Linked DNA regions of Dehalococcoides mccartyi CG5. The protein of the gene in region 1 binds, or shares a complex with, the protein of each later gene. Links are inferred from orthologs where the notes say so. Each region holds a gene or a part of one and is shown on either strand. Other genes may lie near its edges. The genes, in order: X794_RS04830 and uvrB.

Region 1 (11,448 bases):
GCTTCGCCCCTGAAACCCAGACTGGCTATAGCATATATACCTTCAAAGCTGGAAAGCTTGCTGGTGGCATGCCGCTCAAAGGCCAGCAATACTTCAGAAGAGGTTATACCGCACCCGTCATCACTCACCTCTATATAGCCGATACCACCCTCGCGGATAACAATATCCACCCGCTTGGCTTCCGCATCAAGAGAGTTTTCCAGCAGTTCTTTGACCACTGAAGCAGGCCTTTCAATGACTTCGCCAGCGGCTATTCGGGCAATAGTAGCCTTGTCCAACAATTTTATAGGCATAAATACTTTCCCTTTTAGAAAATATATTTCATTCTAAACTCTAAGGGGGATTTGGTAAATAGGCAGCGGGGAAAAACGGCTAATTAAAACAGCCCCGATTAGTTTTCCAGTTTGGTCAGGCGGGCAAAACTGAGCAGCAGGCGCTTCATGCCGACAGAATGGAAAGATATCATAACCTCGGCATCATTTTTCATCCGGTTGATACTGGTCACAATCCCTTCGCCAAACTGGGGGTGCAGCACTCTGTCACCCGCTTCCAATTCCAGTAATTTGGGGGCAGGAGACGGGGCAGACTTAACGGGCATGCCCGCACTTTGCACATGCTGTTTTATAACAGGCAAAACCGCCTGTCCGGGGGTTTGCTGCCCAAGCAGAGGCTGTTTTTCACGGCCTTTGGTAATGCTTTGAGGTATGTCTTTAAGATAACGGGAAGGTTCATTTACGTTGCTCTGCCCCATAAGTGAGCGGCGGAAAGCCCGCACCAGATAAAGGCGTTTCTTGGCACGGGTTACACCCACATAGCACAGACGGCGTTCTTCCTGCATCTGGGCAGGGTCATCAAACGAACGGTTGTGGGGCAAGACACCCTCTTCCATACCCACCATAAAAACCACCGGATACTCCAGCCCTTTAGCCTGATGCAAGGTGATAAGGGTAACTGCCGAAACACCTTCTTCAAGGCTATCCAAATCCGAGACCAGTGCCACACTTTCCAGAAAGGCCGAAAGCCCTTCGGGCGGGAGTATTTCCTGATACTGCTGGGCAACAGTCCGCAACTCAAGTATATTATCCCAGCGTTCCTCTCCGTCTTCGGATGCAAACAGAAATTCACGGTAGCTTATACCCTCAAGCAGCCTGTCCAGCAGGTTTAAAAGGGGCAGGGTTTGAGCATCAATGATGAGTGATTTCAGCAAAGCCCCAAAATCAATCAGGGGTTTCAAACCGCGGCTGGGTATTGGCGGTTTGGGGGCATTTTCATCTGACAAATTTATAAGTGACTGGTAGAGACTTATATCCTGCTCTCTGGCAAACTGGGCAAGGTCTGAAAGGGTTTTAGCCCCTATTCCGCGGGTGGGTATATTTATAACCCTTTGGAGGCTGACGCTATCTTGCGGGTTTTGAAGTAAACGCAGATAGGCCACAATATCTTTAACCTCGCGCCGCTGGTAGAACCGAGTGCCGGAAACCAGACGGTAAGGCATGCCGTAACGGATAAAAGCTTCCTCCAAAGCCCGCGACTGGGCGTTGGTGCGGTAGAGAATAGCTATATCTCCGGGGCTGAACTTTTCATAGCGGGTGAGCTTCTCAATTTCAGAAACCACAAACTGGGCTTCTTCCTGTTCGTTAAAGGTTTCCACCACAGCTATAGGCTGGCCGGATTCGTTTTCGGTCCACAAACTGATAGGCTTGCGTCCGCTGTTCGGGGCAATAACACATGAAGCTGCTTCCAGAATATTTTTAGTGGAGCGATAGTTCTGCTCAAGCAAAACCACTTTCGCACCCGGATTATCAGTCTCAAAGTTAAAAACATTTCTAAGGTCTGCAGAACGCCATGAATAAATAGACTGGTCAGGGTCACCCACCACACAGATATTTCGGTACTTGGCTGAAAGCATCTTGACCAGTTCGTACTGAACCAGATTGGTATCTTGAAACTCATCTACCATTACATGCAGATAGCGTTCCTGGTATCCGGCCAGCACCTCAGGGTATTGCTTAAAAAGCTGGACAACCTTTAACAAAAGGTCATCAAAATCCAAAGCCTTGTTCTGCTTGAGGCGTTTCTCATAGAGTTCATAAACCCTGCCTACCATCTCTTCAAAATAGCTTCTGCCCTTTTCAAAGTAATAGGCCGGAAGCACCAGCTGGCTTTTGGCTTGGCTGATAGCATTTTTTATGGAAGCGGGCGGATAACGTTTCGGGTCAAGCTCAAGCTCAGCCATGGCCTGCTTTATAAGGCTCTGCTGGTCGTCATCATCGTATATCACAAAGTCAGACGGCACACCCAAAGGAAGACCGTCCTGCCTTAGTATGCGGGCACAAATAGCGTGGAAAGTACCCATGGTCAGGCGTCCCACCGCTGAAGGAACCAGCTGGTTCAAGCGGGTTTCCATTTCGCGGGCGGCTTTGTTGGTAAAAGTAACAGCCATAATGCGGTGGGGAGTTATACCTACTACTTTTATCAGGTAGGCAATCCGGTGGGTAATAACTCTAGTTTTACCACTGCCCGGACCGGCCAGTATAAGCACCGGCCCTTCCACGGCTTCAACGGCCTTTTTTTGAGCGGGGTTTAGCCCTGTTAGTATGTCTTGCATGAAACAGGGGTATTATAACATTATTAGCCGCCAAGGTCATTTCAGTTAAAGTCAGGAATAAACCCGAATAAACGCCTGTTTTGCCCTTTAAATATTTTTAAATATGCTGAAAATAAATTTGCCCGGCTTGACCACTGGTGATATAATAGCTGAAGTAAATTGAATACAGGTTTACCTTTAAGCTGGTCCTGAGAGGCCGGTAAGGGATTTTAGACAAAGAAGCGTCTTTTGACCTCTTGCCGGCAAATGTTGGTAAGAGGTTTTTTTATGGCACAAAAAGTAATACTGGGCGCCGAAGATATCCGCCGGACTTTAGCCCGCATTGCCCATGAAATACTGGAAAGAAACCAGTCCAGCCGGGATTTGGTGATTATCGGCATGTATACCCGGGGCGTACCGCTGGCAAACCGCTTGGCCGAAAATATTCTCCGCTTTGAAGGGCTTGAAATCCCGGTGGGGACACTGGATTTTTCTCTCTACCGTGATGACCTTGATTCCCAGCGTTTCCATCCCACTATCAAAAACACGGATATACCTTTCAGCATAAATAACAAGATAGTGGTGCTGGTAGATGACGTTCTCTTCACAGGGCGTTCCACCCGGGCGGCTATGGATGCACTGATAGATTACGGACGCCCCAAAGCCATCCAGCTGGCAGTACTGGTAGACAGGGGTCACCGCGAACTGCCGGTAAGGGCAGATTACATAGGTAAAAATATACCCAGCGCACGGGACGAGAAGATAAAAGTCCGCCTGACTGAAACTGACGGACAGGACGAGGTACTGATACTGGATGACGAAGCAGGTGAGGTATAAATATGACACACATACCCAAGACACCCGCAGACACAGAAACCCTGCTTTCAGAAGTACAAGGCTGGAAACACCGCCATGTACTTGATCTGGATAACTTCAGCCGTGAAGAACTGGATATGGTTATGCAGACAGCCGGCGTTATGCTGGATATCCTGTCCCGCCCGGTAAAGAAAGTGCCGGCACTTAAGGGGAAAACCATAGCTACCCTTTTTTACGAACCTTCCACCCGTACCCGTTCATCATTTGAGCTGGCAGCCAAAAGCCTTTCAGCCGATGTGTTAAACCTGAATGTTTCCCAGAGCAGTATCTCCAAGGGGGAAAGCCTGCTGGATACGCTGGATACGCTGGAATCACTGGGGGCGGATATGGTAGTCATGCGCCACCCCCTGTCAGGAGCGCCTTATCTGGCGGCAAACAACTGCCATGCAAACATTATAAACGCCGGTGACGGCTGGCATGCCCACCCCAGTCAGGCACTGCTGGATATATTTACCATACTAAGGCACAAATCCAGCTTGGAAGGGCTGAAAATAACCCTGATAGGGGATATAAAACACAGCCGGGTAGCCCACTCCAACATCTGGGGGCTAAGCAAAATGGGAGCCAAAATCACCCTGTGCGCCCCGTATACACTGCTACCTGAAGGACTTAATACCAATAGCAAAATCTTCCCTGAAGTCACACTGGAAACAGATATAAAGCAAGCAGTCAGCGGAGCTGACGTGGTAATGGGGCTGCGCCTGCAGCGTGAACGCCAGCAAAGCGGGCTTCTGCCCGGAATACGGGAATATGCCCGCTATTTCCAACTGAACGAAGAAATACTGAAACTGGCAAAACCAAACTCCCTTGTCATGCACCCCGGCCCGGTAAATGAAGATATAGAACTTTCACAGTCTGTAGTGCACGGAGAACAGTCTGTCATAAACGAACAGGTAAAAAACGGGGTAGCGGTACGCATGGCACTCTTCTACCTGTGCAGCGGAAGCAAGGAAATATAAACATGAAAATACTGATAAAAAACGGACGCATCATAGACCCCGCCAGCGGCACGGATAACGTGGCTGATTTGCTGATTGAGAATGGACTGGTTACCGGAATAAGCAAGGATATCTCTCCCGAAAAAACCGAAAAAGTAATAGACGCCACCGGCAAAGTGGTTTGTCCCGGCTTTATAGACCTGCACGTACACCTGCGTGAACCGGGGTTTGAGGGCAAAGAGACTATTGAAAGCGGGTGCAAAGCAGCCGCAGCCGGCGGTTTTACCTCCATCTGCCCCATGCCCAACACCAATCCCGCAGCAGACTGTTTGCCGGTCATAGATTTTATTAAAAACACTGCCACAAAGGTCTCACTCATACGGGTACTGCCCATTGCCGCCATCACCAAAGGACGCAAAGGACAGGAACTTTCCCCCATGGGAGAACTGGCCGAAGCGGGAGTGGTGGGATTCTCGGATGATGGTGACTATGTATCCGGCAGTTCCCTGCTCTTAAACGCCCTGCTTTACAGCCGAACCTTTGACCTGCCCATTATGGAACACTGTGAAGATGCCTGTCTGGCAGAAGGCGGACTGATGAACGAAGGGCTTCTGGCCTGCCGTCTGGGCTTAAAGGGTATAACCAACGCCACTGAAGAAATTGCCGTAAACAGGGATATTGCCCTTGCCAAAGAAAGCGGCGGGCGGCTGCACCTTTGCCATATCAGCACCGCCGGTTCGGTGGAACTGGTACGCCAAGCCAAAGCCGCAGGCATACGGGTAAGTGCGGAGGTTACTCCCCACCACCTGACCCTGACCGAAGCCGAAGTAAACGGCTACAACACCAGTGCCAAGGTCAACCCGCCGCTTCGCACCCAAACGGATATTGAAGCACTTATAGCTGGGCTTAAGGACGGTACTATAGATGCCATAGCCACAGACCATGCCCCACACACCAGAAATGACAAACTGTGTGAGTTTGGTCTAGCCGCCAACGGCATTTCAGGGCTGGAAACCGCACTTGCCAGCCTGATGGGTCTGGTGCACTCAGGCAAGCTTAGTTTAAGCCTGCTTATAGAGAAGCTGACCCTTGGACCTCAGCAGGTACTGGGTGAAAAATACCAAAATATCGGCAACCTGAAAGCGGGCTCATGCGCAGACGTGGTTATATTTGACCCTGATGAAGAATGGACGGTAGATACCGCCAAATTCTTCTCAAAGGGTAAAAATACACCCCTTGAGGGACGCAAGCTTAAAGGCAGGGTAAATACCACCATTGCCTGCGGCCAGATAGTTTACCAACAAGCATAGAACAGCCAGTTTAGAAAGTGATAAGGACAGAGTAAATGACGAATACAGCATACATGGTACTGGAGGACGGAACAGTATTTACCGGCAAAAGCTTCGGAGCGGAAACTGAAGCTATAGGCGAAGTAGTCTTCAATACCAGCATGAACGGATATCAGGAAATGCTGACCGACCCTTCGTATACCGGCCAGATTATCGTCCCCACTTACCCCCTTATAGGTAATTACGGGATAAACCCCTTTGATAATGAATCTGCCTGCATCAGAGCAACTGCCTTTGCAGTCCATCAGGAATGCCGCCAGCCCAGCCACTACCAAAGCACCCAAACGGTTCATTCCTTTCTGGAAAAAGCTGGCATACCCGGCATAAGCGGTCTTGATACCCGTGCCATTACCCGCAAACTGCGCTTAGCCGGGGTAATGAGGGGCATGGTAACCAGTACCAAAACACCTGAAGAAGCCCTGAAAATTATCCGCAATACGCCTGACTACGGACAGATTGATTTTGTACGCAAAATAAGCACACCCTCACCATATGAATGGCAGAAAGAAAAGCCCTCTTTTGCCGGCTTCCATGTAGCAGTACTGGACTGCGGGCTTAAGTATTCCATACTTAACCAGCTTAAATCCCACGGCTGCAAGGTAACCGTGTTGCCCTGCACCACCAGCCCCAAAGAAATTGACACACTTAATCCTGACGGCATAGTTCTTTCGCCCGGCCCCGGCAACCCCGAACTGCTGGACTATCTGATAACCACCGTCAGACATGTGTGCGAAAAATACCCCGTCATGGGCATCTGTCTTGGCAACCAGCTGATTGGCAGAGCCTTCGGTGCCAAAACATTTAAACTGAAATTCGGACACCGGGGTGGAAACCACCCGGTCAAAGACCTTGAGAGCGGACGGGTGTATATAACCTCGCAAAACCACGGCTACTCCATTGACCCTGTCACCCTGAAAAATGACCTGAAAGTCAGTCACCTTAACCTGAATGACGGTACTGTGGAGGGGCTTCGCCACCGTGAACTGCCCGTATTCTCTATCCAGTATCACTCTGAGGCCTCACCCGGCCCGATGGATTCCACTTATCTGTTTAAGCAGTTTGTGGAAATGATAAAGCAAACCAAAAAGTAAATAACTAAACCCATAACTGGATTATTTGAGAAAGCAAAAAGGAATATGCGAAGTGATGAATAAACCCAAGAAAGTTCTTATTATCGGCTCCGGCCCCATTATCATCGGACAGGCAGCCGAATTTGATTACGCCGGTACCCAGGCCTGCAAAGCCATGCGTGAAGAAGGGGTGGAATCCATACTGGTAAACTCCAACCCGGCTACTATTATGACTGACGAAAATGTTGCGGACAGGGTATATATTGAACCCTTGACCGTTGAATCTATAACCAAAATCATTGAAAAAGAACGGCCGGACGGTTTGCTGCCTACTCTGGGCGGACAAACCGGACTTAATCTGGCGGTAGATCTGGCAGACGCAGGCGTGCTTGCCAAGTACAACGTGCGTTCACTGGGTACACCCATAAATACCATCCGCACCGCCGAAGACCGCGAACTTTTTAAAGAATTGCTGACTAAAATAGGCGAACCTGTTCCTCCTTCGGAAACTGTGACTACAGCCGAAGACGCACTCCGTGTTGCCCATATGATAGGCCTGCCGGTGGTAATACGCCCGGCCTATACCCTTGGCGGCACCGGCGGCGGGTTCGCCCATAACTGGGATGAAGTTGAGGAAGTGGCTCAAACAGGCTTGAATGCCTCACCCATCCACCAGATACTGGTGGAAAAGTCGGTTGCCGGCTGGAAAGAAATTGAATACGAAGTAATGCGTGACGGGGCAGACAACTGCATAACTATCTGCAATATGGAAAACTTTGACCCGATGGGGGTGCATACCGGAGACAGCATTGTAGTTGTGCCCGTCCAGACCCTTACCAACAAAGAGTCCCAGATGCTCCGCACCGCTTCCATCAAGATAATACGGGCATTGGGTATTGAAGGCGGCTGTAACGTACAACTTTCTCTAAACCCGAATGGCAACGAATATTATGTAATTGAGGTTAATCCCAGAGTATCCCGTTCATCAGCCCTAGCCAGCAAGGCCACCGGTTACCCCATTGCCCGGGTGGCTTCCAAGATAGCCATTGGCAAACGGCTGGATGAGATACCAAACACCGTTACCGGCAAAACTCTGGCCTGTTTTGAGCCTGCCGTAGACTATATTGTAGCTAAAATCCCCCGCTTCCCCTTTGACAAATTTGCACTTGGAGACCGGGGCTTAGGCACGCAGATGAAAGCCACCGGGGAAGTCATGGCCATTGACCGCAGTTTTGAAGCGGCTATCCACAAATCCATCCGCTCTCTGGAGTTCGGCAAGAAAACCGTACTCTGGGAAGACCGCAGCTGGATAATGGGAGATGACCTTTCCACCTATCCCCTTCATGCCCATGATACCCGCTTGTGGACAATACTGGCCGCTCTCCGCCGCGGGCATACACCCGAAGCTATCCATGAAAAAACAATGGTAGATAACTGGTTTTTATACAAACTGAAAAATATTACCGACATGGAAAAACGCCTGCTTAAGGAAAATCTGACCCCCCTGCTTATGCTTGAAGCCAAACAAATGGGTTTTTCAGATGAAGAAATAGCCACCCTGTCAGGCAAACTGGCCGAACAGGTCAGGCAGACAAGGCTGGAATGGAATATAAAACCGGTATTCAAAATGGTGGACACCTGTGCCGCCGAATTTGATGCCGCCACTCCATATTTCTACTCCACCTATGAAGATGAAAATGAAGCTATCCCCCAGAATGTTAAAAAAGCAGTGGTTATAGGTTCGGGCCCTATCCGTATAGGACAGGGAATAGAGTTTGACTACTGCTCGGTGCATGCCGCTTGGGCTTTAGAAAAGGCCGGTTTGCAGAGCATTATGATAAACTCCAACCCCGAAACGGTCTCAACAGATTTTGATACCTCAAACCGTCTGTATTTTGAAGCTCTGGACGAAGAAAGTGTTCGGGATATTCTGGAAAATGAAAACATATCCGCACCCGAATCCACTCCCAGCATTGTCCAGTTCGGCGGGCAGACGGCTATAAACTTGGCTGCTCCCCTTACCCGAAGCAGCAATCCCATCATCGGTTCATCAGCCGAGGCTATAGATCTGGCCGAAGACCGCCGCCGTTTTGAACGCCTGCTATCCGAGATGGGCATTCCTCAAGCACCGGGGGCCGGCATAACCAGTCTGGACGAGGCTCTCAGCATAGCCGACAGTATTGGCTACCCGGTGGTAGTCCGCCCAAGTTACGTACTAGGTGGACGGGCTATGGAAATAGTCAGTGATGCATCCGACCTTGTACGCTACATGAGCGCCGCCATAGAGCTGAATACCGGACACCCCATACTGATAGATAAATATCTGGTGGGCAAGGAAGTGGAAGTAGACGCCATTGCAGACGGGGAAACCGTGTTTATCCCCGGCGTTATGGAGCATATTGAACGGGCAGGCGTCCATAGCGGAGACTCCATGGCAGTTTACCCCACCCAAAACCTGAATGAACATGATTTGGCGACCATTACAGACTATACTATTCGCATCGGCAAAGCCCTGAACGTACGCGGGCTTATGAATATCCAGTTTGTAGTCTCCAAAGACCCCGAAGGGGGAGATAATATAGTATATGTACTGGAGGTAAATCCCAGAGGCTCACGAACTGTCCCTTTCCTCTCAAAAGTAACTGGTGTACCCATGGTGGACATAGCTGTAAATGTTATGCTGGGTAAAACTATAAACGAACAGGGCTATCAAAACGGTATTATGCCTAATACGGATTTGGTAGCCATAAAAGCCCCTGTCTTCTCCATGGCAAAGCTGGTGGGGGTGGATACATACCTTGGGCCGGAAATGAAATCCACCGGCGAAGTAATGGGAGTAGACCACACCTTCAATAAAGCTCTGGTAAAAACCTTGCAGGCGGCATCTATAATGCTGCCCGAAACAGGCACTCTCCTATTCAGCATAGCTGACCGTGACAAGGCCGAAGCCCTGCCCCTTATCCGTACCCTGCATGGGCTGGGATATAATTTCTATGCTACCGAAGGCACTGCCGCCATGATAACCGCCGCCGGTATAACAGTTAAGCAGATAAGCAAGAAACTGGACGAGGGTCACCCCAATATTGTGGATATTATCCGTAACGGCACAGTCTGCGGAGTGATAAATACCATGACCGGTGGCAGAGTACCCCTGCGGGACGGTTTTTATATCCGCCGGGCAGCCGCCGAACGCAAAGTGCCTTGCTTTACCTCTATGGATACCGCCAAAGCCGCTGTGGAAGCTCTGGCAAACGGCAACCGCCAGATAACAGTCTTGCCCTTAAATGAATACCGCCAGGGCAAAAGCGGCAGTTAGGAAAATATAGTGACGACTACCCAGCTAAACCAGCTTTCAGCCGGTGTAATTGAAAATGAAGAGGTCATGCCCGGCATCTGCCTGATGTGGCTTGAAGCACCCGAAATAGCCGCCGTTGCCAGCCCGGGGCAGTTTGTAATGCTATCCTGCGGCGGTGAAAACCTGCTCAGGCGGCCTATTTCCATCTACCAGTGCCTCAGGGAAACAGGGCTTATCGCCCTGATGTATGCAGTGGTAGGCAGCGGCACAAACTGGCTCAGCAAACTCCAAACCGGAGACAGCCTTTCGGTACTGGGGCCTTTGGGCAACGGGTTCAGGATAAGCGAACAAAGCCGACACCTGCTTCTGCTGGGAGGAGGACTGGGTATAGCCCCTCTCCGTTTTCTGGCAGACGAAGCCTTGAAGCAGGGCAAACGGGTCAGCCTGATACAGGGGGCCAAAACCGAGCTTCAGGTTTGCCCCGCCCACCTGCTTCCGGAAGAAGCCAGTTGCCATATTACCACTGAAAACGGGGCTATGGGCAGAAAAGGGCTTATCACCCGCCATCTGGCGGAGTTTCTGGCGGATGCAGACCAGATAATAGCCTGCGGACCTATGCCCATGCTGAAAGCCCTTTCCAAGGAAAGCGGACTTACCCAAAAAGACGTGCAGGTTTCACTGGAAGTACGTATGGCCTGCGGTCTGGGTATCTGCTACGGCTGTGCTGTAAAAACCACCAAAGGTATGAAAACTGTCTGTCACGACGGGCCGGTATTTGATATACAGGATATCTATTGGGACGAAGTCAAGATATAAAACTGCTCTTCCAGTAAATGTACAACCGAAAAGGGGCTTTAAAGCCCCTTTTATCATTTCACATATATTTTAAACTTTTAATTAGCCCTTGTGCTGGATAAGCGAAAGAAACTCTGCTCTGGCAGCGGGTGACTTATGGAAACTACCGCGAAGTGCCGAGGTTATCACCCGGCTGCCGGGCTTTTTGATGCCCCGCATCACCATGCACATGTGTTCGGCCTCTATCACTACGGCCACTCCGTCACATTTAAGCCCGTCCATAATAGCGTCCGCAATCTGGGTGGCCATGCGTTCCTGTATCTGGGGGCGTTTGGCATAAATTTCAACCACTCTGGCAAGCTTGCTTATTCCTACTACCCGCCCGTCAATGTTGGGGATATAACCTATATGGACTACCCCCGAAAAGGGCAGAAGGTGATGCTCGCACATAGAGTAAAAAGGTATATCTTTTACAATAACCATCTCGCGGTGGCCAAGTTCGTATCCAACCCGCAAAACTTCTGCCGGGTCTTGGTTC
Region 2 (11,447 bases), 590 kb from region 1 along the record:
TAACATGATTTCAAGCCTGAACGGTATTCTGGAAGCCAGCGGCAAAGACTGGGCAGTAATAAATGTCTCAGGGGTAGGTTTTCGCTGTTATATGCCCGCCACTTCTCCCGCCCTTATCGGCGGGCTGGGGCAGAGAGTACGGGTATTTACCCACCTGCACGTCCGTGAAGATGCCCTGTCCCTGTTCGGTTTCGCCACAACCGAGGAACTCTCCCTGTTTGAAACCCTAATAGACGTAAGCGGCATAGGTCCTAAACTGGGCTTGGCTATGCTTTCGGTTATGAATGCCGAAGCCTTGGCTTCAGCCATAATAAGCGGCAACGCAGAGCTACTCTCCACCATACCGGGCATAGGCAAAAAAACCTCCAGCCGCATTATTCTGGAACTGAAGGACAAGATAGCCAAAAACTGGGAGGCAGGGGTACTCAGCCAGGTTACCGAAGCCAATTCAGATATTTTAGCTACCCTGACCGCTCTGGGGTACTCCTCAAGCGAAGCCGCCAAAGCCATCTCCAGTTTGGGGGATAACGGTGACTTGCCTCTGGAAGAACGGATAAAACTGGCACTAAACTACTTTAACAACAAGTAACATTTGTAGATTGCCCTGCCCCACTCAAAAGTTTATAATTTTGGTATGCCATCTTTCAAAATAGTCTCAGATTTTGCACTTACCGGTGACCAACCCCAAGCAGTGGAAAAACTGGCTAAGGGACTGGTAAGCGGGCTTACAGACCAGACCCTGCTGGGAGTGACCGGCTCAGGCAAAACCTTTACCATGGCTAACGTTATAGCCAGAGTAAACCGCCCCACCCTGATAATCAGCCACAACAAAACTCTGGCCGCCCAGCTCTATTCAGAAATGAAAGAATTCCTGCCCGAAAACTCGGTGGAATACTTTGTCAGCTATTATGATTATTACCAGCCTGAAGCTTATGTCCCCCAAAAGGACATGTACATTGAGAAAGATTCAGATATAAACGAGGAGATTGATAAACTCCGTCATGCCGCTACCCGTGCCCTTTTTGAACGCCGGGATGTGGTTATCGTAGCCTCGGTTTCCTGCATATACGGTTTGGGCGAACCGGAAGAATACCGCAGTTTTGTACTCCCTTTGAAAAAGGGCCAATCTTTCCGGCGTGACCTTATCCTGCGGCGTCTGGTAGATATGCAGTACGAACGGAATGACCTTGATTTCTCCCGCGGCAAATTCCGTCTGCGGGGAGATACTCTGGAAATTCAGCCGGCTTACGAAGAACTGGCACTCAGGGTGGAATTCTTCGGTGATGAAATAGAACGGATAGTCAGCCTTGACCCGGTAAGCGGCGAACTTCTGGCTGGTATAGAAGAGATAAATATCTACCCCGCCAAGCATTTTGTGACCTCAGCCGAAAAAATGGCTGAGGCCATAAAGAGCATTCAAGCCGAGCTTGAAGACCGCCTGAAGGAACTGGAAGCCGAAGGCAAGATGCTGGAAGCCGCCCGCCTGAAGCAACGAACCAATTATGATTTGGAGATGATGGAACAGGCAGGATATTGCTCAGGGGTGGAAAACTATTCCCGTCATCTGGCAGGGCGAAAAGCAGGCAGTGCCCCTTGGACACTACTGGATTATTTCCCGGAAGATTTTCTGCTGATAGTTGACGAGTCCCATATGAGCCTCCCCCAGATACGGGGAATGTACGCCGGAGACTCCGCCCGCAAAAAAACTCTGGTGGACTACGGCTTCCGCCTGCCGTCAGCTATGGATAACCGCCCCTTGAGCTTTGATGAATTTAAAGCCAGAGTCAAACAGGCTATTTATGTATCAGCCACACCCGGCCCGTATGAAAAAGAACACTCCCTGCAGGTAGTGGAGCAGCTGGTACGCCCCACCGGTCTGCTTGAACCGGTCATGACGGTAAAACCCACCGTCGGGCAGATAGATGACCTGCTGGAAGAAGTAAAAAAACGGGTAGCGAAAAATGAACGGGTGCTTATCACTACCCTTACCAAAAAGATGTCTGAAAAGCTGGCTGATTATCTGGTAGAAATGGGAGTAAAAACCCATTACCTGCACTCCGAGGTAGATACTCTGGAACGGATAGAAATACTCCGTGACCTGCGTCTGGGGGTTTATGACGTAATAGTGGGCATAAATCTGCTCCGCGAAGGATTAGACCTGCCTGAAGTCAGTCTGGTGGCCATACTGGATGCCGACAAAGAGGGATACCTTCGGTCTGAACAGGCACTTATCCAGACTATGGGACGGGCTGCCCGCCATGTGGACGGGCAAGTAATAATGTACGCAGATAAAATAACCGGGTCTATGCAGCGTGCCATGGATGAAATTATCCGCCGCCGTAAAATACAGGAAGATTATAACCGCCTGCACAATATTACCCCGCAGGGTATCCGCAAGGCTATCAAGGATATAAATGAACGTATCCGCTCGGTCACAGCCGAAGTCAGCGGCCCGGAGTTCAGACCCACCCCCACCCTCAGGGAAGATATTGCCCGTTTGATAAAAGAACTGGAAAGCCAGATGAAAAAAGCGGCTAAAAATCTGGAGTTTGAACGGGCAGCCCTTATCCGTGACCGGGTGGTGGAACTGCGTGCCGCACTTGAAATAGACCCGCTGGGCAGAAAATGAAAGACCCGAATAAGACACCCCAGACCCGTCAGGAACAACGTGAACAAAGGCTGCTAAGCCGCCGTAAACAGATGACCCAGCACGGCAAAGGCCTTGCACAAGTTTACAAAGACGCAGTTGAAAAGAAAGCCAAACAAAAGCCCTGAAATAATCAGGGCTTTTCTAATACTTTAAGCTGTATTACTTAATACTCATCTTTTGGTACTTCGGCTTTGCCGTCATCACCCTCAATAGCTTCCCGCAGTTCATCTGCCAAGCGGGCAGCTCTGGGGTAACCAATATGCATCTTCCTCTGCAGGAACGAGGCAGAAATAATATTGTTATGCTCTGAAATAAGTGCCATGGCCTCGTCAAACAGAGGGTCTTTGGTTCGGCTTTTTTGAGCCGGCGGCGGGGCGGTTATCTCCTCCACTTTCAAAGCTTCAGACGGAGAGATATCTTTCTGGTTGGTCCAAAAGTATATCAAGCGTTCACTTTCGGCATCCGAAACATAACAGCCCTGCAGACGTTTGGGTTTAGCAGCCTCGGTAGGCATGTAAAGCATATCACCCCGCCCCAGCAGTTTTTCCGCACCCACCATATCCAAAATAGTCCGCGAGTCTACCTGTGAGGTAACCGCAAAACTGATACGGGTGGGAAAGTTAGCCTTGATAAGCCCGGTGATGACATCTACTGACGGGCGTTGGGTAGCCACTACCAGGTGGATACCCACAGCTCTGGCCATCTGAGCCAAGCGGCAAAGGATGTGTTCAACCTCATCAAAACCGGCCATCATCAGATCTGCCAGTTCGTCTATAATCAGTACAATAAAAGCCATTCGGTCAGAACCAACACGGGTCTTGTTGTAACCCTCAATATTGCGTGAACCGGCTGCCGCCAGTGTCTGATAACGTCGGTCCATCTCAGCCGCCAACCAGCGCAGGGCAGACAGAGCTTTTTCCACGTCTACAATTACCGGTGTAGCCAGATGAGGCAAACCGTTAAATGGGGTAAGTTCCACCCTTTTGGGGTCAATCATAATAAACTTCACGCTTGCAGGCGTATTGTTCAGCAACATACAGCATATAATGGAGTTCAGGCAGACTGTTTTACCTGAACCGGTAGCACCGGCAATAAGCAAATGGGGCATCTTGGTCAGGTCACCGGAAACAGCCTCACCGCCTGCACCTTTACCCAAAGCCAAAGCCAGTGGTGAGCGAGCCAGTATCTTCTGGAAAGTGTTAGTCTCCATAACGCTCCGCATGGATACCACCCCGAAAGAAGTGTTAGGTACTTCGATACCTACTATAGATTTACCCGGCACAGGGGCTTCTATGCGTAAACTGGGTGCGGCCAGAGCCAGTGCCAGATCGTTTGCCAAAGAGGCAATACGGTCAACCTTGACCCTTGTCTTGGAAACCTCCACTTGCCGGGAAGTAGTCTCCCCGTCTTTATCACGTTCTTTTATTTCTTTAAATTTGCGGTCCCAGCCCGGTTCCACCCCGAATTGGGTAACGGTAGGTCCGGCATTTATCTGGATAACCTTGCCCTCCACCCCGTAACTGGCCAAAGCATCTTCAATAGCCCGTGCCCGCTGAAGATTATCCGCTTCCGAAAAACCTATTTCGGTAGTTTTATCCAGCATTTCTATAGGCGGCAATTTCCAGCCGTCCATCTCTACCAAACCCTCAGCCTCGCCATATTTCTTCCAGACTTCGGAAGCCACCTGCCTGCGGTCAGCGTCCGAACGGTCATCAGCCGGTTTGGGTTCTCTGGCAGTATTTTCCGCCGGCATATTGGGAAGCTCTGTCTGGGGAGCAGTTTTAGCTGCCAGAGGGTTTTTAATCTCTATTACCCGTGATTCGGTTTTGCCGAATGAGGGCAGTTTTATAGATGGAAGTTCTATCTTCGAGGCAGGTTTTGTGTTAGCTAACCTGCGGACAGGTTCACCCATATCAGGGCTGATACTGTCTTCGTGACCACCAAATACCGGACGGCTGACTACCGTACGGTCAAGCCGGGCTACTTCAGGCATATTAGAACGGCGGGAGGGTCTGAAAATACCTTTGAAAAGCCCACTCAGGCTTTTCCAGACTGCACCCGGAGCTAAAAGTATGATTCCCAGCACAATCAGAGCCAGTACCCGCATAAATCCGTTTACATCGGTTTTGCCGCCCAGTATGCCTAAGCCTATGTCACCGCCGGCATCCATCATACCCAGCATACCCCAAGCCGCTAGAATAAGCACCACCCCGCCCAGCCATTTGTTCCAAAGATTCAGACGGTAGCGGTGAGCCCATTCGGACATCTGGTCAAACCTGAGAGCCACAATAGCAATAATAATACCCAAAAGAATAAGCAGCAGCCCCCAGCCAAACAGGCCGGCCGTACCACTGCCGAAATTGGCAAAAAAGTCTGTCACGCCTTCCCATTGCCAGACCACAAAGGCCATAGCCGAAGCTACCAGCATAACCCAAAGCCAAGACGCTCCTCCCTTGGCGGGAGTGCTTGAAAAAGCCTTCTTTGAGGCGATTTTTTTGGTCTTGCTACGCACAAGGGCAGGTTTCTTACGCTTGCTTGCAGTTATCTTAGCCGGGGTTTTTGCCCTTGGCCTTGCATTCCGCAGGGTTTCTCTGGGATCTTCTTTTTTAGGCATATCAACCTCGTCTACAAACCTACACTTTTACCATAACCGGGATAACCATGGGACGCCGTTTAGTCTGCTCGTAGTAAAACTTGTTCAGCGTTTCTTTAACATCATTATACATAGCCCCCTCGGGAATATCCTTACCGTCATGGTCAAGCAGCTTGATTATAAGGTCACGACTGGCATCCAGCATAGCTTTAGATTCATCAGGATCAACAAATCCCCTGGAAACAATATCCGGCCTGCCCACCAGCATACCGGTTTGCTTGTTAATAGCCACAATTGCCACTACGATACCGTCCTGTGAAAGCATACGGCGGTTGCGGAGTACCACCCCGCCCACATCACCCACACTCAAACCATCTACGTAGACATTGCCGGACGGGACTTTGCCCGTAATACGACCGGACTTGGTATTTAACTCCAGTATATCCCCGTCTTCCATGACAAAGGCATTTTCCGGAGCAACACCCATAGTCCGGGCAAGCTCGGCATGCATGGTCAGGTGGCGGTATTCGCCATGCACGGGCACAAAGTACTTGGGGTTGACCAGATTGAGTACCAGCTTCAGTTCTTCCTGACTGGCATGCCCGTGTACATGTACTTTGGCTATGCGGTCATAAAACACTTTAGCCCCTTGGCGGAAAAGGCTGTCTATAGTACGGCTTACCAGTGATTCATTGCCGGGTATGGGGGACGCCGAAATAATTACGGTATCCCCTTTCATTATGTGGACATGGCGGAAATCACGGTTGGCTATACGAACAAGGGCAGAGGTAGGTTCACCCTGAGAACCGGTAGTCATCAAAACCACTTTCTCCGGGGGTACACGCTGAAGCTGCTCTATATTGCATACCAGACCTTCAGGCACTTTAAGGTAGCCCAAATCGGTAGCCATTTTATGAATTTCAGTCATACTGCGGCCGGCAAAAAAGAGCTTGCGCCCGTATTTGGCAGCGGCATCAATAACCTGCTGCTGGCGGGAAATAAGCGAAGCAAAGGTGGTAACCAGTACCCGCCCCGTAGCCGCCCCGATAATACGGTCAATATTTTCGCCCACCACAGTTTCCGAGGGGGTATAACCGGGCAGTTCCACATGGGTGGAGTCTGACATCAAAAGCAGTACTCCACGCGAGCCCAGCATAGCCAAACGTGACAGATTGGTAGGTTTGCCGTCTACCGGCGTATAGTCCAGTTTGAAATCACCGCTGTGGACTACCGCCCCGATAGGCGTCTGGATAACCAGCCCCACCGAATCCGGCAGACTGTGGCAGACCGGATAGAAGTCTACTTTGAGTTTACCCAGCTTGAAAGTACCGTCAGACGGGATAACATTTATCTTGGTCTGGTGGAGCAGTTTGGCTTCCTTCAGCTTTACCGAAATAAGCCCTTGGGTAAGTTTAGTACAATAAATAGGTACATTTATCTGGGGAAGTATATAGGGTAACGCCCCTATATGGTCTTCATGTCCGTGGGTAATTACAATACCCCGTACTTTTTCACGGTTTTCCAGTACATATGAAATGTCGGGTATTACCAAATCTATACCCAGCATTTCTTCTTCGGGGAACATAAGCCCGCAGTCTATCAGGATGATGTCTTCCCCATATTCTACAGACATCATATTCTTGCCTATCTCACCCAGGCCACCCAGAGGTACAATCTTAAGTTTAGGTTTTGCCATACTTCATCAGAACAGGCCTAACTGCCGGGTTGGAGGTTCTTTGGGAACTAAAAGCGCCTCGGCACATTTCAGTTCTTCAAGCAACCCCGGTATCCGGAGCATATCCTGTTCAATCTCCTTACGTAAGCCCCCCTGGTGCAGGGCTGCGGCCGGGTGGTACATAGGATAATAAATTATCCCGTCCCGTCTCATCGGCTGACCATGAATTTTACTTATGGTAATACCGGTGAAGTACCTGGCCATAGAAAACCTGCCCAGAGTGACTATGATTTTTGGTTTTATTATTTCTATCTGGCGGTCCAGAAAATTGCAACAGGCAGAAATCTCGTCCGGCAGGGGGTCACGGTTGCCCGGCGGACGGTCTTTAACTACATTGGTAATATACACATCTTCCCGCGTAAGCCCTATAGAGCAGATAAGCTCTGTCAGGAATTTGCCGGCTGCACCTACAAAGGGACGCCCCTGCTGGTCTTCGTTAAAACCGGGGGCTTCGCCAATAAACATAATTTTGGCATCGGCATTCCCTTCACCGGGGACAGAACAGGTACGGGTAGTATGAAGATTACAACGTACACAACGGGCTATTTCTATATATATGCCCTTGAGTAATTCTTCTTTATCATGCATTATATTATTTATCTGACATCTAGCTGCCTAATAGGGTTATGATAACACTGTCAATATGTCAAGTCAATTTGATATAATATCCCTTGCGTTGTAGACTTACGCTGATTGTTTTTTTACACCTGAAAGGAGAGCCATGAGCTTTTTAAAGACCTCGGATCCGGCAGTTTATAATGCCATAATGCAGGAAACCACCCGCCTGAAAGAAACAATTGACCTCATAGCTTCAGAAAACTATACCAGCAAGGCTGTTTTGGAAGCTCAAGGTTCAGTTTTCACCAATAAATACGCCGAAGGATACCCCGGCAAACGATATTACGCAGGCTGTGAATACGCAGACGCCGTAGAGGAACTGGCTATAGACAGGGCAAAGACCCTGTTCCATGCCGAACATGCCAACGTTCAGCCCCATTCCGGGGCTCAAGCTAATATGGCCGCCTATTTCGCCATGGTAAAACCCGGTGATACCATAATGGGACTTACCCTTTCCCACGGCGGACACCTGACCCATGGTTCAAAGGTCAATTTTACCGGCAAGCTTTACCATGTAATTGAGTACGGGCTGAATGCCGAAACCGAGCGGATTGACTATGATAATCTGGAAAAACTGGCTATGGAACATCGCCCCCGCATGATTGTGACCGGTGCTTCAGCCTATCCCCGAATACTGGATTTTGAACGTTTCAGGGCTATCTGTGACAAGGTGGACGCCAAACTGATGGTGGATATCGCCCATATTGCCGGTCTGGTAGCCGCCGGGCTTCATCCTTCACCAGTGCCATACGCTGATGTGGTTACCTCTACCAGCCATAAAACCCTGCGCGGCCCGCGCGGCGGCTTTATACTCTGCAAAGAGCAATACGCCAAAGCTATTGACCAGGCAGTATTTCCGGTAATGCAGGGCGGACCTCTTATGCAGGTAGTTGCCGCTAAAGCAGTGGCTTTTCAGGAAGCCATGCAGCCCGGTTTTGTCACTTACCAGAAAAAAACTCTTGAGAATACCCAGGTAATGGCTGAGGAACTACGCAAGCTGGGACTCCGCCTGGTTTCAGGCGGTACCGACAACCATCTGGTATTGGTAGACTTAAGCCCCATAGGGGTAAACGGTTATGACGCCCAGCTGGCACTGCGCAGAGCTGGCATTGTAATCAACCGCAATACCGTACCCTTTGCCGAAAACCAAACTGCCAACGTACCGGCAGGCATACGCCTGGGCTGCCCGGCAGCAACCAGCCGCGGATTTGGTCCGGCTGAAATCCGCCAGACTGTTGGCTGGATTGGCAAGGTACTTAAAAACATAGGTAACGAAGACGTAGAAAAACAGGTACTGGCCGAGGTAATTCACCTCTGCCGCAAATTCCCTGTACCCGGCATAGATATATAAAAAGGGGGAACGGACGTGTTGGTTAACGGCAATTTGACAGAAGAACTGAAAATCTTCACCGGCAATGCAAATCCTGATCTGGCCAAGGCGGTAGCAGAATACCTGAAGGTTCAGATGGGCAAATGCGAAGTTTTCCAGTTTTCAAACGAAAACATATTCGTCCGCATACAGGAAAGCGTCCGCCAGAAAGATGTCTACGTTATCCAACCAACCTGCTCACCCGTAAACCAGAGCATTATGGAACTGCTTATTATGATGGACGCCCTGAAACGGGCTTCGTCAGAGAGAATTACCGCAGTTTTGCCTTATTACGGTTATGGCCGTACTGACAAAAAAGACCAGCCCAGAGTACCCATTACCGCCCGTTTGGTAGCCGACCTTTTGACCACCGCCGGTGCCAGCCGTATACTGACCGTAGACCTGCATGCCCCCCAGATACAGGGCTTTTTCAATATGCCGGTTGACGAACTGACCGCTGAAAACCTGCTGGCTAACTATTTCAAGAAAAAGAACATAAAGGATCTGGTGGTCGTAGCCACAGATGTAGGCATCTCCAAAAAAGCCCGTGACTTTGCCGCCAAACTGGATGCCCCTCTGGCGATTATTGAAAAAAGACGCATGGGCAATAACGACATAACCAGAACCATAAATATCATCGGTGATGTAGAGGGTAAAAACGCCCTGACCTTTGACGATGAAATAGATACTGCCGGCTCACTGGTAGGCAACGTAAATATACTTATAAGCAAAGGGGTGAAAGAAGTATATTCCTGTGCCACCCACCCGGTGCTTTCCGGCCCGGCTATCCAGCGCATTGCCACCTCCCCCATAAAGGAACTGGTGGTAACTGACTCAATACCCCTCACTCCCCAGAAAAAAATAGATAAAATAACTGTTCTTTCCATCGCTCCTCTCATCGGTGAGGCTATTTACCGGATACATACCGGTAATTCCATCGGAGAGATGTACGATCAGATGCAAATGGAGTAAACCATGTTTAAATTCTTTTCCAGCTTCGGAGACTCAAACGAAAAAGAGATCCGGGCACTTGAACCGCTGGTAGACAAAATAAACCAGCTTGAAAACTCATTCACCACCCTGAGTGACGAAGCCCTAAAGGCTAAAACCATTGAATTCAGGGCACGCCTGAAAAATACTTTTGAAACTACTACGGCAGGTATTCAGGAAGATATAACCAGTACCACTGCTGAACTAGCCGAAGCCCAGAAGATAGCCGACAACAGCAAACAAAGCCGCCTTAAAGCCAAACTGGAGTCTTTAAATAAAGACCTTTCCGCTAAAGAGAATACCGCTCTGAACGGAATACTCCCTGAAGCCTTTGCCGCTGTCAGAGAAGCTTCCCGCCGGACTATCGGCCTAAGGCATTATGATGTTCAGCTTATCGGCGGTATGGTACTCCACCACGGCAAGATAGCCGAAATGCGTACCGGTGAAGGTAAAACACTGGTTGCTACCCTGCCCCTCTATCTTAATTCCCTGCTGGGAAAAGGCGTGCATCTGGTAACTGTGAATGATTATCTGGCCAGACGTGATGCCTACTGGATGGGACCTGTTTACCACGCACTGGGGGTTAGCGTTTCCAGTATTTATCCCATGCAAACCCCTACTGAAGAACTGCCTTCACGCCTGTTTGACCCTGACTATACCTCGGAAATACCCGGTGACCCATGGACGCACTTCCGCCCCATCTCACGGCAAGAGGCCTATAAAGCGGATATTACTTACGGAACTTCTACCGAATTCGGTTTTGATTACCTGCGTGACAACCTGCGGCCGGACCTTGCCCAGTGTGTTCAGCGGGATATGAACTATGCCATAGTAGATGAAATTGACAACCTGCTTATAGACGAAGCCCGTACACCTCTTATCATCTCCGCCCCGGATACCGAGGCAGGCAAACTGTACGATGTATTTGCCCGCCTGTCTCCCCGTTTGGTAGCCGTAAAAGACTATGAGATAAATGAGAAAGACCGCAATGCTGAACTGACCGAAGATGGTTGGGCAAATGTGGAGAAACTGCTTTCACGCGAAGGCGTCATGAAGGGCAACAGCCTGTATGACCCCCAGAATGCCCCGCTTATCCGCCACCTGCGAAATGCTCTTTCCGCCAAAGAGTTTTATAAGAAAGACCACCAGTATGTAGTCAAAGAAGGTGAAATTATCATTATTGATGAGTTCACCGGCCGCATGATGCTGGGACGGCGTTACTCCGAGGGCTTGCATCAGGCTATCGAAGCCAAAGAACATGTAAAGGTACAGCAGGAAAGCAAGACCTATGCCACGGTAACCATTCAAAATCTGTTTCGCATGTATCGCAAACTTTGCGGCATGACAGGCACCGCCGCTACTGAAGCGGAGGAATTTTCCAAGATTTATAAACTGGAAGTGGTTATTATCCCCACTAACAAACCCGCCGTTCGTGAAGACTACGGCGACCAGATATATAAAGACCAATCCGCCAAATTCAAGGCCGTGGTCA

What was found.
Region 2: the proteins of X794_RS04830 (region 1) and uvrB are in contact, whole or in part, in a crystal structure (PDB 7EGT), measured with the Thermus thermophilus proteins. The link is inferred for Dehalococcoides mccartyi CG5 from one-to-one orthologs. Residues at the interface, in WP_096412145.1 of Thermus thermophilus: His654, Arg656, Phe657, Gln666, Asp668, Glu669, Lys680, Arg681, Leu682, Ser683, Lys685, Tyr686, Ala687; in WP_096411307.1 of Thermus thermophilus: Glu23, Leu25, Arg26, Asp27, Gly28, Glu29, Arg30, Phe31, Arg55, Glu326, Asp327, Phe328, Glu379, Ser382, Gln383, His398, Gly400, Arg401.

Annotation. Positions count from the first base shown.
Region 1 is NZ_CP006951.1:911,803-923,250, forward strand. What follows is about bases 1-2,991. They hold X794_RS04830 (ATP-dependent helicase), read right to left. Parts: upstream 2,609-2,991; coding sequence 392-2,608; downstream 1-391. Other genes in these bases: mutL (DNA mismatch repair endonuclease MutL), read right to left, coding at 1-293; pyrR (bifunctional pyr operon transcriptional regulator/uracil phosphoribosyltransferase PyrR), read left to right, coding at 2,876-2,991. In the rest of the region: more of pyrR, read left to right, coding at 2,992-3,424; X794_RS04840 (aspartate carbamoyltransferase catalytic subunit), read left to right, coding at 3,427-4,422; X794_RS04845 (dihydroorotase), read left to right, coding at 4,425-5,711; carA (glutamine-hydrolyzing carbamoyl-phosphate synthase small subunit), read left to right, coding at 5,747-6,841; carB (carbamoyl-phosphate synthase large subunit), read left to right, coding at 6,897-10,136; X794_RS04860 (dihydroorotate dehydrogenase electron transfer subunit), read left to right, coding at 10,146-10,931; GTP cyclohydrolase I FolE, read right to left, coding at 11,013-11,448. UniProt on the Escherichia coli protein: A helicase with DNA-dependent ATPase activity. Unwinds DNA duplexes with 3'-5' polarity. Translocates on single-stranded DNA with 3'-5' polarity. Initiates unwinding more efficiently from a nicked substrate than double-stranded DNA.
Region 2 is NZ_CP006951.1:308,705-320,151, reverse strand. Bases 142-3,131 are described here. They hold uvrB (excinuclease ABC subunit UvrB), read left to right. Parts: upstream 142-634; coding sequence 635-2,629; downstream 2,630-3,131. Other genes in these bases: X794_RS01565 (DNA translocase FtsK), read right to left, coding at 2,814-3,131; X794_RS07370 (hypothetical protein), read left to right, coding at 2,626-2,775; ruvA (Holliday junction branch migration protein RuvA), read left to right, coding at 142-589. Outside these bases: crossover junction endodeoxyribonuclease RuvC, read left to right, coding at 1-8; more of ruvA, read left to right, coding at 5-141; more of X794_RS01565, read right to left, coding at 3,132-5,264; X794_RS01560 (ribonuclease J), read right to left, coding at 5,284-6,939; X794_RS01555 (uracil-DNA glycosylase family protein), read right to left, coding at 6,946-7,566; glyA (serine hydroxymethyltransferase), read left to right, coding at 7,700-8,947; X794_RS01545 (ribose-phosphate diphosphokinase), read left to right, coding at 8,963-9,937; preprotein translocase subunit SecA, read left to right, coding at 9,941-11,447. UniProt on the Escherichia coli protein: The UvrABC repair system catalyzes the recognition and processing of DNA lesions. A damage recognition complex composed of 2 UvrA and 2 UvrB subunits scans DNA for abnormalities.